DNA from 4 places in the Nonomuraea sp. NPDC052116 genome. Region 3 is predicted to be linked to each of the others. Evidence: riboswitches for the same ligand, from Rfam matches in the RefSeq annotation. Region 3 holds a riboswitch; each other region holds the start of a gene.
What was found. Region 3 has a riboswitch for thiamine pyrophosphate ahead of thiO (glycine oxidase ThiO). Riboswitches for the same ligand answer to the same signal wherever they lie in the genome.
Positions count from the first base shown of each region.

Region 1: linked by a shared signal. The riboswitch ahead of AB0L65_RS52755 (cytosine permease) and the one ahead of thiO (glycine oxidase ThiO) in region 3 are both predicted to bind thiamine pyrophosphate.
Region 2: linked by a shared signal. The riboswitch ahead of tenA (thiaminase II) and the one ahead of thiO (glycine oxidase ThiO) in region 3 are both predicted to bind thiamine pyrophosphate.
Region 4: linked by a shared signal. The riboswitch ahead of AB0L65_RS48380 (hypothetical protein) and the one ahead of thiO (glycine oxidase ThiO) in region 3 are both predicted to bind thiamine pyrophosphate.

Region 1 covers NZ_JBFAWA010000043.1:69,574-73,777, reverse strand. The annotation lists gene AB0L65_RS52775 (TenA family protein) at 1-399, shown strand, start outside; gene AB0L65_RS52770 (DNA-formamidopyrimidine glycosylase family protein) at 446-1,324, shown strand; gene AB0L65_RS52765 (helix-turn-helix domain-containing protein) at 1,345-1,740, shown strand; gene AB0L65_RS52760 (rhodanese-like domain-containing protein) at 1,737-2,060, shown strand; TPP riboswitch at 2,116-2,231, shown strand; gene AB0L65_RS52755 (cytosine permease) at 2,222-3,553, shown strand; gene AB0L65_RS52750 (methylated-DNA--[protein]-cysteine S-methyltransferase) at 3,522-4,091, opposite strand; gene AB0L65_RS52745 (PAS domain-containing sensor histidine kinase) at 4,185-4,204, shown strand, end outside.
Region 2 covers NZ_JBFAWA010000064.1:1,539-5,742, forward strand. The annotation lists gene AB0L65_RS59925 (BTAD domain-containing putative transcriptional regulator) at 1-1,670, shown strand, start outside; gene tenA (thiaminase II) at 1,651-2,358, opposite strand; TPP riboswitch at 2,350-2,445, opposite strand; gene AB0L65_RS59935 (hypothetical protein) at 2,486-2,764, opposite strand; gene AB0L65_RS59940 (MFS transporter) at 2,836-4,050, opposite strand; gene AB0L65_RS59945 (DUF5937 family protein) at 4,110-4,204, shown strand, end outside.
Region 3 covers NZ_JBFAWA010000016.1:130,565-134,768, reverse strand. The annotation lists gene thiE (thiamine phosphate synthase) at 60-698, opposite strand; gene AB0L65_RS29215 (Rv2175c family DNA-binding protein) at 676-1,050, opposite strand; gene AB0L65_RS29210 (FAD-dependent oxidoreductase) at 1,081-2,250, opposite strand; TPP riboswitch at 2,304-2,421, shown strand; gene thiO (glycine oxidase ThiO) at 2,411-3,526, shown strand; gene thiS (sulfur carrier protein ThiS) at 3,523-3,723, shown strand; gene AB0L65_RS29195 (thiazole synthase) at 3,716-4,204, shown strand, end outside.
Region 4 covers NZ_JBFAWA010000036.1:144,320-148,523, forward strand. The annotation lists gene AB0L65_RS48370 (CBS domain-containing protein) at 86-520, shown strand; gene AB0L65_RS48375 (alpha/beta hydrolase) at 806-1,669, opposite strand; gene AB0L65_RS48380 (hypothetical protein) at 1,772-2,494, opposite strand; TPP riboswitch at 2,895-3,039, opposite strand; gene AB0L65_RS48385 (hypothetical protein) at 3,340-3,855, opposite strand.

The DNA.
Region 1 (4,204 bases), on a different contig from region 3:
CTGGTGGACCTGGCGCACACCACGTACCACGACGAGTTGAGCCTGCACAGGTCGTTGTCGGCCGAGTTCGGCGCGGATCTGGAGGGGGCGGTGAAGGGGCCGGCGTGCGCGGCGTACACGGCGTTCCTGCTGGAGTCGGCGGCGTCGTACGGGGAGGGGCTGGCGGCGCTATATCCGTGTATGTGGGGATATTCGAGTCTCGGGCAGATATTGGCGGAAATTTCCCCTGCTGAGTCGAGATATCGGGCGTGGGTGGACACGTACGCGGATCCGGCGTTCGCGGCGCTCACCGCGCGGATCGCGCAGATGATCGACGAGGCCGCGCCGGACCCGGCGCGGGCCGAGGAGCTGTTCGCCGAGGGGATGGCGCACGAGCTGGCCTTCTGGAGCGTGCCGTAGCCGTCCACAGGCTGTGGACGGCCGGACGCGCACGTACCCTGGGGACATGCCGGAACTTCCCGAAGTGGAGTCGCTCACCCATTTCCTGCGCGAACGGGCCGTGGGCCGCACGGTCCTGGGGATCGACGTGGTGGCCTTCCAGGCGCTCAAGACGTTCGACCCGCCGGCGACCGCGCTCGGCGGGCTGACCATCACCGGGGTGTCGAGGCACGGCAAGTTCCTCGACCTCGACTGCGACGGCCTCCACCTGGTCATCCACCTGGCCCGGGCGGGGTGGCTGCGCTGGCGCGACGACCTGTCGGGCGCGAAGCCCGTACGTCCCGGCAAGGGCCCGCTCGCGGTACGGGTCCGGCTGGCGCCCGACGAGGAGGGGCTGGCGCCCGGGTTCGAGCTGACGGAGGCCGGGACGCAGAAGCGCTTGGCCGTCTACGTCACCAAGAACCCGGACGGCGTCCCCGGCATCGCCGCACTCGGCCCCGACCCCCTCGACGGGTCCTTCACCGTCGAGGCGCTCAAGCGCATCGTGGGCGGCAACCGCACCCAGATCAAGGGGCTGCTGCGCGACCAGAAGATCATCGCCGGCATCGGGAACGCCTACTCGGACGAGGTGCTGCACGCGGCCAAGATGTCCCCGTTCAAGATCGCGGCCACGCTGACGGACGCGCAGATCGCCGACCTGCACGAGGCCATCATCACCACCCTGGGGGAGGCGGTGGAGCGGGCGCACGGGCTGGCGGCCAAGGACCTCAAGGCGGAGAAGAAGTCGGGACTGCGGGTCCACAACCGGACCGGGCAGCCGTGCGACGTCTGCGGCGACACGATCCGCGAGGTGTCCTTCGCGGACTCCTCGCTGCAGTACTGCCCCACCTGCCAGACCGGCGGCAAGCCCCTGGCCGACCGCCGGCTGTCCCGCCTTCTCAAGTGAGCTCGACGGAAGAAGGCACTGTGGAACCGCTCGACGACTACGACGTGCGCCAGTGGGACACGCGCGAGGACTGCGAGGTGCGTCAGATCCTCGACCGCATCGCCGACAAGTGGTCGCTGCTCGTGATCGCCCTGCTCGACTGCCAGAGCCTGCGCTTCACCCAGCTCCGCCGCGAGATCGACGGCGTCAGCCAGCGCATGCTCAGCGTGACCCTGCGCCAGCTGGAGCGCGACGGCCTGGTCAGCCGCACGGTCCATCCCGTCGTGCCGCCCAGGGTGGACTACGCGCTCACGCCGCTCGGCCGTACGCTGCACGAGACCATCAAGTCGCTGGTCACCTGGACGGAGACGCACCAGGAGGAGATCGCCGCGGCGCGTGCGGCCTACGACGCCAGGCGCGAGATGATGGAGTCATGACCGTTCCTGAGATCGAGGCCAGTGCCGTTCCGGCAGACGCTTACCTGCTCGACGTCCGTGAGCAGGACGAATGGGTCGCGGGGCACGCCCCGGAGGCCGTGCACATCCCCATGACCCAGATTCAGGGGCGGGTCGACGAGGTGCCCGGCGACCGCACGGTCTACGTCGTCTGCCGGGTGGGCGGCCGGTCCCTGCAGGTCGCGGCCTGGCTCAACCAGCTCGGGCGCGACGCCGTCAACGTCGGCGGCGGCATGCAGTCGTGGGAGTTCGCGAGCCGCCCGATGGTCAGCGAGACCGGGCAGCAGCCGTTCGTGGCGTAAAAAGGCCCCACTGTGGCGGTTTCGTCGTTGCTGAGGCATGATGAGGGCGCCAACTGCAGATTGTCGCGGGAGCTCGGGGTGCGCCGGGCTGAGAGGGCAGCCATAGATCCGCTGCCGACCGCCTGAACCTGTCCGGGTAATGCCGGCGTAGGGAGTGTGCGATGACGCATGTCGTCGACGAAGTTCCGCTGACTCTTGAAGGCAGGCCGCCGAAGACCCTGGGCGTGCTCGATCAGGGCGCGCTCTGGGCGAATCTCGGAGTCAGCCTCCTGGGCTTCTCCGGCGCGTTGCTCCTGCTCAACCCCCTGTCCGACGCTCCCCTCAGCCTGACCGCCGCGCTCCTGGCGACCGTGGTCGGCAGCCTGATCGGCACCGCCATGGTGGGCCTGTCCGCCGTCCCCGGCACCCAGACGGGGCAGCCCGCGATGGTGCTGCTGCGGGGCCTGTTCGGGGCGCGGATCTCGTACGTCCCCACGGTGCTGAACATCGTCCAGATGCTCGGCTGGGCCGCGTTCGAGCTGTGGGTGATCGCCAAGGCGGCCAGCGCGATCTTCGGCGCCGTGCCGTACCAGGTGTGGGTGATCGCGGCGGGGTTGCTGACCACCGCGCTCACGATCTGGCCGCTCGGGTCCGTCAGGCTGCTGCGGCGGTACGTCACCATCGGCGTGATCGTGTCGATGGTGTGGTTCGCCTGGTTCTTCCTCACCAGGGCGCCCGCGCACACCGGCGGGTCCTGGACGGCCTTCGCACCCGCCGTGGACTACGTGATCGCGCTGTCGGTGTCGTGGGTGCCGATGGCGGCCGACTTCGCCCGGCACTCCAGGTCGAGCAGGGCCGCGTTCACCGGCGTCGTCGGCGGCTATACGCTGGCTCAGGTCGCCTGCCTGGGCCTGGGCGTGTTCGCGGTGGCCATGGCGGGGGCCGACAAGGTGGCGGCCGACGGGACGTCGGTGTTCGGCGCGTTCGTGGCGGTGCCGCTGGGCGCGCTGTTCTTCGCGATCCTGGTGCTGCGGGAGACCGACCAGTCGTTCGCCAACGTCTACTCCACCACGGTCTCGCTGCAGAACCTCATGCCGCGGGTGGACCGGCGCGTCTTCTCCATCGCCATCGGCGTGCTGAGCGTCGCGATCGCCCTGGTCGTGGACGTCAACTCGTACGGGGCGTTCCTCGGGGTGATCGGGGCGGTGTTCGTGCCGATGTTCGCGGTGCTGGCCGTGGACTACTTCGTGCTCGGCGGCTCGCGGAGCTGGAACACCGCGGAGAACGCGCCCTCGCGCTGGTCGAGGCTGGTGCCGTGGGCGCTTGGCTTCGTGGCGTACTGGCTGACGACCTCCGCGCCCACGCTCGAGCCATGGGACGGCTTCTGGCAGGGGGTCCGCGACGCCATCGGCTTCACCCGGCAGCCGTGGATGAACGGGGCGCTCGGCGCGGCCGTGGTCGCCGTGCTGGTCACCCTGCTGATCAGCTGGTCGACACGCGCCTTTCGACGTTGAGCAGGTGTTGCTTGGCGGCCGCGCCGCCCGCGTAGTCGCCGAGCGCGCCGTCCTCACGCACCACCCGGTGGCACGGCACGATCACGCACACGGGGTTGGAGGCCAGCGCGTTGCCGATCGCCCGCAGCGCGCGCGGCCTGCCGATGCTCGCGCCGATCTCCTCCAGCGTCGTGGTGGTGCCGTATCGGACCGCCATCGTCTTCTGCAGCACCGTGCGGGCGAAGGACGTCGCCAGCGCCAGGTCGACGGGCGTGGTGAACGCGCGCAGGCGGCCGGAGAAGTAGGCGTCCAGCTCCCTGCGCACCGGGTCGAGCCGGCGCGGATCCGGCCCGATGAACCTGCCCACGTGCCTCGTGAGCAGCTCGTACACGGCGTTTTCCGGCTCGAAGCTGCACGCCGCGATGCCCTTGCCGGTGACCGCGAGCATCAGCCTGCCGACGGCCCCGTCATAGGGGCCGAACGCGATGTCGGGAGGCGCATCACCTCGATAGGTGCTGGAGGTCACGCGCAACAGGGCATCGAGATCGTTGCTCGACATGCCGCCAGCCTCCCGCCGCCGAGAATCACCGTGACCGCAGCGTATCGGACGGATCGCCCGACGCACTCACCACGCCACGTGCACTATGGAGGAGTGGGGGACGAATGGGCCGG
Region 2 (4,204 bases), on a different contig from region 3:
CCCTGCTCCCCGGCAGCGGCAGCGCGGTGCTCGTCACGAGCCGCCGGCGGATCGCCGAGCTCCCCGGCGCGCTCCAGCTCGAACTCGACGTGCTGCCGCCCGCGGAGGCCGAGCAGCTCCTGGGCCGGATCGTCGGCCCCGAACGGGTGGCCGAGGAGCGCGAGGCAGCCCAGGCGATCGTGCGCTCCTGCGGCCACTTACCGCTGGCCGTCCGCGTGGCCGGGGCCCGGCTGTCCGGACGGCCCGGCTGGTCGCTGGGGGTGCTGCGGCAGCGGCTGGAGGACGAGGCCGGCCGCCTCGACGAGTTACGCGCCGGCGACCTGGAGGTACGCGGCTCGTTCGAGCTCAGCTACCGGCGGCTGTCCGACGACGCCGCCCTGGCCTTCCGCGCGATCGGCCTGCTCGGCGAGCAGTCCGTGCCCGGCTGGGTGGCCGACGCCGTGCTCGACCGGCCCAGGGCCGACGCCGTCGTGGACACCCTGGTGGACGCGAACCTCCTGCGGCTGGCCGGCACCGACCACGTCGGCCAGCCCCGCTACCGACTCCACGACCTGATCCGCTGCGCCGCCAAGGAGAAGGCGGGCGGCGACACCGAGCGGCACGCGCTGGCCCGGGTGCTCGGCGGCTGGCTGACCGCCGCCGAGCACGCCTCCCTGCGGCTGCCCACCACTCTCTTCGGGCTGACGTCCGACCTCGCGCCCCGCTGGAGCCTGGAGCGGGAGACCCTCGGCCGCCTGACCGCCCAGCCGCTGTCGTGGTTCGACGCCGAGCGGGAGTCCCTGGTCGAGGCCGTACAGCTCGCCGCCGGCGCGGGCCTGGCCCAGTCCGCATGGGGGCTGGCCGCCACCCTGGTCCCGTACTTCGATCTGCACTGCCTGCTGGACGAGTGGCAGCTGACGCACCGCCTCGCCCTCGACAGCGCCCGCGCGGCCGGCGACCGCCTCGGGGAGGCCGCCATGCTGCGCGGCCTGGCCCAGGTCTGCCTCTACCAGGACCGGTACGCCGAGGCCGAGGACATGTTCAAGCGGGCCCGCGTCATCTTCCACGAGCTGGGCGACACGCGGAGCGAGGCCATCTCGATCTGCGGGCTGGCGGCGGTCAGCCAGTTCTCCAACCGGCATCTCAAGGCGCTCGCGTCCTTCCGGCAGGCGCTGGCCATGTTCCTGGCCATCGGCGACCGCAGCGGCGAGGCGTACGCGCGGCAGGCCATCGGGCGCGTCTACCTGTCGCTGCGGGACCTGCAGCAGGCGTCCCGGTGGCTGGGGGACGCGCTGCGGCTGGCCGAGGAGCTCGGCGACGCCCACCGCGAGGGCTGCGTGTCGATGCAGCTCGGCCGCATGTACGACCTGTTCGCCCAGTCGGACCGGGCCATGCGCTACCAGGGGCACGCGCTGGGCATCTTCGAGGCGCTCGGCGACCGCCACTGCGGCGCGTACGCGATGCGGAACCTGGGCGGGCTCCAGGTGGCCAGGGGCGACCGTTCGGACGGCTCCGACCAGTTGAAGCGCTCCCTGGTGATCTTCCAGCAACTGGGGGATCGCAGCGGGGAGGCGGACACGTACCAGACGCTCGGCGAGCTGTACCGCTCGTCCGGCCGCACCGCGCTGGCCACCGATTACCTGCACCAGGCCCGTGAGCTGCGCAGGGAGCTCAGCGAGTCGTTCGCGTGAGCTGCGGCCGGAGCCACTGTCCCGTGGGCCAGGTCTCCAGGCGCCAGGCGCTGTCCCAGAACATCCACTCGTACTCGGTGGCCCGGCAGAACGCCTCGTCCATCGCCCGGCGCGTCTCGGGGTCGGCGCTCTCGGCCAGCCGGTCGGTGATGGCCTTGGCCTGCTCCACCGAGGCGGCGAAGGCGGGGTCGGAGTAGGTGCCGATCCAGGTCCGGTACGGGTGGTCGGCCGCGCCCGCCGTACGTTCGAGCAGTGCCGCGCCGACGTCCTGGTAGACCCAGAAGCACGGCAGCACGGCGGCGGCGAGCACGGGCAACGGGGCGGCCAGGGCCGTGGCCTGGAGGTAGGAGGAGTAGGCCAGGCAGGTCGGCGAGGTGGCGACGGCCGCCGTCTCGCCGGCCGTCAGCCCGAACTCCTCGAGGTAGCCGGTGTGCAGGGCCCGCTCGACGACGAGCGCCGTGTGCGCGCTCTGCGCGAAGAACGCGGCGTCGGCCGGGGAGCCCGCGCGGGCCGAGGCGGTCGCGAGGACCTTGGCGTAGGCCACCAGGTAGCGGCCGTCCTGGACCAGGTAGAACGCGAACCGCTCGCGGTCGAGGGTGCCGTCGCCGAGCGCGACGTTGAACGGGTGGTCGTGGATCGCCTCGAGCAGCGTGGCCGTGCGCGTCCAGATTTTCTCACAGAAGGTCACCGATGACGTCCCTTCGCTAGTGCGAACTAGATCAGGTTCGACGGGTGTGATCTCAGCCCGGCAGCCCGGGCACCCCGCGTCACGGCCAACGCTAGCAGAGGCCCGGCCCGGTCGTGTCAGGCGGGGATCAGCTCGTGCAGCGTGCCAGGGGTGTAGACCCGCGCCCCCTCCGGGAGGCGCTGACGCGGTTGCCCTCCACCTGGTTGAAGCCGGGGTGGCCCTTCAGGTAGAGGTGCAGCCACTTCACCAGCCAGCCGCCGTCGGCGCCGCGCAGGAAGACGCTGAGCAGCGCCGCGTCGAGCTGGCGGGCGGCGGTCTCCCCCCAGCCGGACCCGGATCCGGCGGGCGCGGCGCCGATGGGGACGCGCAGCCGCCGGGCGATGACGAGGCTTTCCAGAGTGTCCACGAACGGCACCATATAGCCGGGACACGCCCGATCGCGGGGGGTTTCCGCGCCCGCGCCGAGGGTGCGGCCGGTCAGAGGTGAGGGGCCGCTTCGCGCATGCCGTCCGGGCGCAGCACGCCCGCCAGCGCCAGCGCGACCAGGACCCCGGCACCGCCCGCCACCGCGATCGCGGGCCCGGGCGCGATCACCTCTCCGAGCGCCCCGACCAGCGCCGCCCCGGCCGCCTGCCCCGTCATCAGCCCGGACGACTGCAGCCCGAACGCCTGCCCCCGCACCTCCTCGGGCACCGACTCCACGAACCGCAGCTGCAACCCCAGCTGGTACGACAGCCCCGCGGTCGCCACCGCGGCCAGCACGGCGGCCCACGCCATCCCCGGCCCGAGCGCGAACCCCACCCACGGCACGCCGAGCAGCACCGCCAGCGGAAACGACAGCCGCTCCCGCAGCCCCGGCGCGGCGAACCTGCCCACCGCGAACTCCCCCACCGCCATCCCGCCGGCCGCCGCCGCGAGCACCACCCCGGCCTGCCCCTGCCCGCCCAGATAGGGCACGACCATGGCCTCGGCCCCGGCCAGGAACACGCACGGCAGCCACCCCGCCAGCAGCAGCCCGCGCACCCGCCCGTCGGCCAGCAGCCGCCGGTTGACCCGCAGCGTCTGGCGTACCGTGCCCGCTCCCACCGTGCCCGCTCGCGCCGTGCCCCGGGCGGGCCGGTACGGCAGTCCGGCCCGCAGCACCACGGCGGCCACCGCGGCCAGGCCCGCGGTGGTGGCCAGCGCCCCCGAGGGCCCGGCGACGGCCAGGAACGCGCCCCCGGCCGCCAGCCCGGCGATCTGCGCGCTCGCGGAGGCCACGTTCAGGACCGACCGCCCGAGCACGAACGCGTCGCCGGGCAGCACGTCGGGCAGCATCGCCGCCCGCGCGGCGAAGAAGACCGGCGTGAACAGCCCCGTGACCAGCACCAGCGCCAGCATCGCCCAGACCGGCAGCCGCGCGTAGGCCAGCAGCAGGCACGTCACCGCCCGGACCACCTCGCCGGTCACCATCAGCGCCCGCGGCGGCAGCCGGTCGGCCAGCGAGAGCAGCAACAGCCCGCCCACGATGAACGGCAGCCAGCCGGCCATGTACGCGGCGGCCGACAGGCCGGCCGAGCCGGTCCGCGCATAGACCAGCACGGACAGGGCCAGCATCTTGATCGAGTCCCCGCCGACCAGCAGCGCGAAGCTGCCGAACAGGACCCGGAACTCCTTGACGGCGAACACCTCGCCGAACGTCGCGCCATTCACGTCCACGATGGTGCGGACCGGACCGGCGAACTGGCGACTCTTTCGGATATAACCGAAAGGTGCCCGTAAGAATCGAGGTCACCCCGCAGGACCTGGTGGCGACCAGGTTCGCGATCTCGCCGCTGATCGAGACCATGCACGCGCAGTGGGTGCT
Region 3 (4,204 bases):
GGCCTCCTGCGGTCAGGTGGCCGCCGCGGTCAGGGGCTTGCCGGTCAGGGGCTTGCCGGTCAGGCGGAGGACAGGCGCTTGGCGAACTCCGCCGCCGCCGCGCCCGGGTCCTCCGCGTCCGTGATCGCGCGTACGACCACCACGCGGCGCACGCCGTACGACATCACCTCGTCCAGGTTCGCGAGGTCGATGCCGCCGATCCCGAACCACGGCCGCGACGTCTCCAGCGCCGCCGCGTGCCGGAGCAGCGGCGGGCCGGGGGCCGGGCGGCCGGGCTTGGTGGGCGTGGGCCAGATGGGGCCGCAGCAGAAGTAGTCGACGCCCGGCTCCGCTGCCGCGGCGGAAGCCTCGGCCACGGAGTGGGTGGACCGTCCGATGACGATGTCGTCGCCGAGTATCTCTCGCGCGACCGTCACAGGAAGGTCGTCCTGCCCCAGGTGGAGCACGTCGGACCGGGCGGCGTAGGCGACGTCCGCCCGGTCGTTGACGGCCAGCAGTCTGCCGTGCCGGTCGCAGGCGTCGCGGAAGACTTCGAGGAGCGCGAGTTCTTCGCGGGCCTCCAGACCCTTCTCCCGCAGTTGGATGATGTCCACGCCGCCGGCCAGCACCGAGTCGAGGAACTCCGCCAGGTCGCCGCGGTCGCGGCGGCCGTCGGTGCAGAGATAGAGGCGGGCTTCAGAAACCGAGGGCTTGGGCACGCCGCTTGACCTCAGTGTGACGGCCGGCCTTGATCGCCTCGATGGGCGATCCGGGCAGGGACTCGTCAGGGGTGAAGAGCCAGCGCAGCGACTCGACATCGTCGTAGCCGGCGTCCAGCAACACGGTCAGCGTGCCGGGCAGGCCCTTCATCACGTCCTTTCCATCGAGGAACACAGCGGGCACCTGTGGCCCGCCGCCCCCCCGGCGTACGCCGAGCAGCTTGTGGTCCTTGAGGAGTTGCTTGGCCCGCCCGATCGAAAGGTCTAGGCGCGAGGCCACTTCGGGGAGCGTGAGCCACTCGTCGACGAGTTGGTCGGTCTCCCGGTCGATCTGTGCAACAGAAAGCGTCACGAAACCACAACTACCACATGCCGTGCTTGCTCAAACAACACAATCCCGTAGAGAGACTTCTGGATCTACCAGGCGTTCCGCGTCGAGACGGTGTCCCGCGCCGATGATTCTGCGCCCCTGTACGAGGTCTCGCGGCCGGTCCACGGCGAGCACCGCGGCGAGGGCGTCGTCGGCCGTGAGCCAGACGGCCGACCACTTGCCCTCCGGCTCGCCCCGGTAGATCAGGCGCTCGCCTGCCAAATGATGACCGGCGTATTGCACCATGTGCCCGAACTGTTCCGACCAGAAGTACGGAACGGGATCGTACGCGACGTCCTCGCCCAGCAGGCTCGCGGCGGCCACCTCGGGGGCGTTGAGCGCGGTGTCCCAGTGCTCGACCCTGAGCCTGGTCTGCCAGCGGCGCGACCACCAGGCGGCGCAGTCGCCGACGGCGACCGTGTTCGGGAGGGAGGCGCGCAGGTGCTCGTCCACGACGACGCCGTTGTGGAGGTCGATGTCGGCGCCGGTGAGCCATTCGACGGCCGGGCGCACGCCGATGCCCGTGACCACCACGTGGGCGTCCACGAACTCGCCGCCCACCAGCCGCACGCCGCCCTCGTCCACGGAGTCGACCATGGTGTCGAGCCGCAGGTCGATGCCGTCGTACCAGCGCTCGGTGCGGGCCCCGATCTCGGCGCCGACGGCCGTCGCGAGCGGCGCCGGGCCGGCCTCGATCACGGTCACCGCGCACCCGGCGCGGCGGGCGGCGGTGGCCACCTCCGCGCCGATCCAGCCGGCGCCGATGATCGAGACACGGGCGCCGGGGACGAGCATGGCCCTGAGCTCGTGAGCGTCGTCGAGCGTGCGCAGCACGTGTTGCGGGCCGTCGCCGGGCAGCCTGATCGGCTCGGCGCCGGTGGCGATGACCAGCCCGTCGTAGCCGAGCTCGCCCTCGGTGGTCTCCACGACCCCCTCGCGCAGCGCCTTGGCGCTGACCCCCGGCTGGAACACCACGTCGAGCGAGGCCAGGTCGGTGTCGACGTAGCTGGTGTCGGCGTCGCCGAACAGCACGGCCTTGGACAGGGGTGGACGGTCGTAGGGGCGATGCCGTTCCTCGCCGACCAGCGTGATCCGCCCGCCGAACCCCTGTGCGCGCAGCGCCTCCACGGTGCGCACTCCGGCCAGACCCGCTCCCACCACCACGACTTCGTTCACGTTCATGACCCTAACGTGGGCCGGTGTCCGGGCGTCGCAGCGAGGCCGTAGGCTGGGGGCGTAAGACGCGCGGGAGTCCGGCCGTGACCGGGCTGAGAGGAAGGCTGCCATCGGGCCTTCGACCGCAAGACACCTGATCCGGATCATGCCGGCGAAGGGAGCGCGGATGGATGTGATCGTGGGCGGCGGGGTCGTCGGTCTCTCGCTGGCCTGGCGGCTGGCCCGCGAAGGGCGGCCCGTCACCCTGGTGGACCCGGCCCCCGCCTCGGGGGCCTCGCACGCGGCGGCGGGGATGCTGGCGCCGGTCAGCGAGGTCACCTACACGGAGGTGCCGCTGCTGCGGCTCGGTGTGGCGTCGCTGCGCCGCTGGCCCGCCTTCGCCGCCGAGCTGGCCGCCGACGCGGGGCTGGCCGGCCCCGAGGCCCTGGACCTGCGCTCCGAGGGGACGCTCGACGTGGCGTTCGGGGCGGACGACCTGGCCGCGCTGGACGAGCTGGCCGCGTACCTGGAGAAGCTGGAGCTGCCCGTCCGGCGGCTGACCGGGCGCGAGTGCCGCCGCCTGGAGCCCATGCTGGCCCCCTCGGTGCGGGGCGGGCTGCTGGCCGTCGGCGACTCCTGGGTGGACCCGCGCCGCGTGACGGCGGCGCTGCTCGCCGCGCTCGACCGGCGGGGAGTCCAGCTCGTACGGGCGCGCGTCGGCGAGCTGCTGTGCGACGGCGGCCGGGTCACAGGGGTACGCCTGGAGCCGCCCGGCGGCGACGACCGGCGAGCCGAGCTGCGGGCGGAGCGGGTGATCCTGGCGGCCGGGGCGTGGAGCGCCGGGCTGGCCGAGGTGCCGGTCCGGCCGGTCAAGGGGCAGATCATGCGGTTGCGTTCGCCGCAGCCGCTGCTCACCCGGTGCGTCCGCGGCACCGTGCTCGGCACACCGGTCTACCTCGTCCCCCGGGGCGACGGCGAGCTGGTGGTCGGGGCCACACAGGAGGAGATGGGCTTCGACACCAGGGTGACCGCGGGCGGGCTCTACGAGCTGCTGCGCGACGCCAGGGAGCTGGTGCCGGGCATCACGGAGCTGGAGGTCTCCGACGTGGTGGCCGGGCTGCGGCCGGGCACGCCGGACAACCTGCCGCTCATCGGCCCCAGCGGCACCCCGGGGCTGGCGCTGGCCACCGGCCATCACCGGGGCGGCGTGCTCCTGGCGCCGCTCACGGCGGACATTTTGCTGGGCGAGGAGGGCGAGCTCGCGGCCATGTGCTCGCCCGGGAGATTTCGGGATATTTCATGATTGTGATGATCAACGGGGCCTCGCACGAGGTGGCCGACGGCACGACCGTGGCGCAGGCCGTACGCACATTGACCACGGCCACCACCGGAGTGGCCGTGGCCGTCAACGACGAGGTGGTCACGCGGAGCTCGTGGGAGACGACGGCGCTCAGCGACCGTGACCGGGTGGAGGTTCTGACGGCGGTGCAAGGTGGATGATCTGATCATCGCCGGGGAGAGCTTCTCCTCCCGGCTCATCATGGGCACCGGCGGCGCGCCCTCGCTCGACGTGCTCGACCAGGCGCTGGCCGCGTCCGGCACCGAGCTGACCACGGTGGCGATCCGGCGGCTCGACCCGAACGCCCGCGGCTCGGTCCTGGATGTGCTGCGCAAGCGGGACATCAAGGTGCTCCCCAACACCGCGGGCTGCTTCACGGCGGGCGAGGCCGTGCTGACGGCGCGGCTGGCCAGGGAGGCCCTCGGCACCAACTGGATCAAGGTCGAGGTCATCTCCGACGAGCGGACCCTGCTGCCCGACCCGATCGAGACGTTCGACGCGGCCGAGCGGCTGGTGGCCGACGGGTTCGTGGTGCTGCCGTACATCGGGGACGACCCCGCGCTGGCGCGGCGGCTGGAGCAGGCGGGCTGCTCGGCCGTCATGCCGCTGGGCGGGCCGATCGGCTCGGGGCTCGGCATCCGC
Region 4 (4,204 bases), on a different contig from region 3:
CTTCCGGCGGCCCGCCTGCCCATGCTCGGACCAGCACGGGTAGGGGCAGATGAGAGCGCTTCGTACCCTGTTGGGGAGGCGAGCGATGGATATAGGCGAAACCGGAGTGAAAGCCCGGGACGTGATGCACGAGGGAGTCCAGTGCATCGGCGAACACGAGAGTTTGCGCGTCGCCTCGCAGATGATGTGCGATCTCAGCGTCGGCGCGCTGCCCATCTGCGGGGACGACGACCGGCTCAAGGGCATCATCACTGACCGGGACATCGTGGTCCAGTGCTGCGCACACGGCGGGGACATCGACGAGACCACCGCCGGGGAGCTGGCTCGTGGGCTGGTATGGGTGGACGCCGATGCCAGCATCGAGGAGGCGCTGTTCAAGATGGAGCAGAACCACGTCAAGCGCCTGCCCGTGATCGAAAGTCACCGCCTTGCCGGCATCATCAGCGAGGCCGATCTCGCGAAAGAACTGCCCGACAACAAGCTTGCCGAGTTCGTTCATCGCGTTTACGCACTCGACTGACACGCCGGCCTGATACCCCGCTGCCAGCGGGACGGCCAGCCGTGCACTGGCCGATGCCGTCGCCGAGGCCCAGGGCAACGCCGGCGCGGAGCTTCAGAATGGCTTCGGCTCCAGCAAGGCCCCAGCGGGCGCCGGTGATGTCGAGGCGGTCGGCGATGAGGTGGCGACGTGCTTGTGTGACTGGGCCGAAATCGGCCTCGGTCGGCACGAGGGTCGCGTGCTTCCTGCCTGTGATGGCCGGCAGCCCGTGCTGTGCCGCGCGGTCGGCCGGCAGATCGGTCGCGGTCAGCGAAGGCCGCCGCTTTCCTGGGTTGCGATGAAGTCGAGCACCGCCCGCGAGAAGACTTCCGGGTACTGGAACAGTGAGCCGTGGCCCGAGTCGGGGTAGATGATGAGCTGTGCGTTGGTGATCTTCTGGGCCATCAGGAACGAGTTCGGCGTCGGGACCATCGCGTCCCGGACGCCGCTGACGATGAGCGTGGGCTGCTTGATGTTGTGCAGTTCGCCCAGTGTCGAGCCCTTGCCGGCCCACCAGTCGTTGACCGCCTTGCGGAGCGCGACCCCGGCCTCGTCGGTGACGTCGGCTCGCTCGGGTCGCTCAGGCGTGTAGATGCGCCCCAGGTAGTTCGCGGTGGCGGCCTTGCCGGTTTCGGAACTGCTGAACCACATCGCCTCGTACGTCTCCTGCGGGCTGCGGGCCATCTTGGTCCACTCCTCGACCTCGGGGCTCTGGAGCACCGCTCCTTCGCCGGCGCCTGCGCCCGTGCCGACAAGGATCAGGTAGCGCACGAGGTCCGGCCGCGTGAGCGTCAGGCGTTCCGCGATGTAGCCACCCATCAAGAATCCCAGCAGGTCCGCCTGGGAGATGCCGAGCTCTTCAATGAGGCGAATCGCCGTGCCGGCCATCTCCGCGATATCAGCCCCGACCTTGCCGTCGGAGAATCCGACGCCCGCGTTGTCGAAGACGATGACGTGGCGTTGGGCGGCGAGTCGCTCGATGACCACGGGATCCCAGTCATCGATGCTGCCGACGAAACGACTGAACAGGACGAGCGGCACGCCGGTGCGGTCCCCGAACTCCCGGTACGCGAGGCGCGTGCCTTCGACCTCAACATACTGGATGGGAGTATTTGCATAAAGTGTGGACATGTCAGGCCTTCCAGGAGCACGCGACGCACCCCTGACGCCACGTTGACAAGCCGATCGCCATCTGACTGGTACCGATTCCACGGATCGCCATTTCCAGGTGATTCAGCTCATGGTGACATTTTCAATCTCGATCCCGATCGACCAACTCTCCGAAGCGGAATTATCCGGATTCCTCCGATGGACTCGCCGTCGAGTCGGGAACATGATTCCGTGAAAATCCTTGTGTTCGCCGACGTACTGAGCAACGGCAACGCCGACATTCACATCCACGTTGTAGTCGAGGCGTCGGAGCATACCGTTTTCAGCGAAGTAGTAGGTCTGCTCCGAACTGTGCGAGGCAATGCTGTCGGGGTACTTGACGTGCAGCCGCCGCCACGTCTCACCGCTCTCCTCCCACCGCGCCCCCTCGCGCGACTCCATCCCCGGATATGTGAAGAGGAATGGCGTGGTCAGGTAGTTCCACATGGCGTACCCGAGGAAGTAGCCCACCTGAAGGGACTCCCACGGCGATGTCAGGTCGTACCCGCCGTAAGTGGAGCGGATTCCGGTCCGGCTCTCCAGGGTGCCGCCGTCCTCCGCTACCAGCGAGACCCGGTCCTCACTGCGATCGAAGATCATATCCTGGTCTGGGGCCGCCCAAGGAGAGAACCGTATCCACTCCTGACGCGTCTCGGCGGTGAGCTTCGCATGAAAAGGCTCATCCGAGAACCCTCTGACTTTCCAGAAGGGGCCGTGGAATTGCGCATCAACGCTCAGTTCACCGATCTGCGACCAGCGCTCCAAACCACCGTGGGCCGTGAGGACATGATTCAGCAGGTCGTTCATCCCATCCCCGCATGGATTACGACGTCTCGTTAATCAGCGGCCGGGGAAAATCAGCATGCCGCAGATCTACGAGGGCATACAGCATGATTCTCCGCCGCTCTTGGGCCGGCATAACCTACCCCTCTGCGCCTGCCGTAAACCCCATCTACGCAGCTCAAGCCGCATGTGAGTACTCGGAGGGGACGGGCTTCCGTGGAAATCCCATCGCGGCGCTGTGCGAGACTTCCAGGGGGTGATCCGCTCAGCCATGCTCGGCACGGTCAGCCACGGTGTCCTGCGCTACACATCCTGCCCGGTCGCCGTCGTACGGCCACGTGTCCGAGCCGACTGAACACGTTCGGGGGCCGTCGCTTTGCTTGATGGACCCGCTGGTGAGAGTTCCCCGGGCTGCACACGACAAAGACCTGTGAGGCGCTCTCCCTTCGCCGGTATGGTCCGGATCAGGTGGCTAGGGGTCGCCGGTCGGTCTTTCGGCTTTCCGACCTCTCAGCCCTTCCATTGATCCTCCTTCGAGGCTCTCAGGTCGGACTCCCTCGCTCGTCTCACAGGCCTAAAACTAACCTCCCGCCGTCCGGTTCGTCTCGCCAGGGACGAAAGTCCTTCTCTTTGAGGACCAATGGCCCTGGCACCGCGGCCCAAGCTCGGGTCGGCCGGGAACGCCTCAGGGACGGTAAGGCACCCGCCGATCTGGGCTTTCTGGAGAGGACTTCCACGTCGTTCTCTCCGATCTCGAGCGGGATCGCCGTACGTCAGCGCGTTCTTCGGATCGGTCAGCCATGCCCTCGTCCAGTACGCCAAGGGCCTGATCTTCGGCTCTCGCTGTACGCCGTGTGAGATGTAACGGGCTACCCATCAGGTTTGCGGCGGCGCCACCGCGCGCACGCCTCCGCCCAGGAGGCGTCCCACGCCGCGTACCGCCCTCTGTCGAGCAACCCTCTGAAGGCCCGGAAGGCCAACGACAGTGCAGCCGCCGATCCCACGACGACCAGGAAGGCCGCGACCGTGGCGCCCGTCAGCGTTTCCGCGTGGCTCGTCGGAGAAGTGGTCAACTCGCCGCGACCGTCGATCCACACCTTTACCGACGTGCCCGCTCTGGTGCCCGCGGGCACGGCCACCTCGCCCGTCTTCCAGTGACCGGACGGAGCCATCCACCGCGCGGGAGCGTGTGATCCCGGCTCCGCGCCATCCTCGCCACCTCCGGCAGGAAGGGTGTACGGCGCGTCCCGGGCCAGAGTCGCCGTCACCGACTGGCGGATGCCCTGGCCGGCTCGCTCGGCCTGCAGGCCTCTCTCATAGACCGACCGCCCCACGACGACGGCCGGCCAGACGCTGAACAGCAGCAGAATCAACGTGACGGCCACACCTGCCGCTTCCAGCCGATCGGAACGACGACGCAGCGGATTCCGTCCCAGCCAGTACCGGCGCACTCGAAGCATCACCCACTGACTCGCGCGCCTCATCACGCACCTCCCCCTATCCTTCAGCCTCCGGCGGAGGCAACGGTTCACGACAGGGGCATATGACCCGACCTCAGCGGGCCCTTGGACCTCCTGTTCACAAGGGAGATCTGGCCTCGGCTCACCGAAGGCGGACGACTCCGGATGAACGGCCAGCCTTGAGGCTCTTTGCCGTGGTTTTGCCACGCTTCGGGCAGAGGGCCCGTACGACGTCCTCAACGGCTAGCCCCGTTTTCCGCACGTGAGGTTGTTT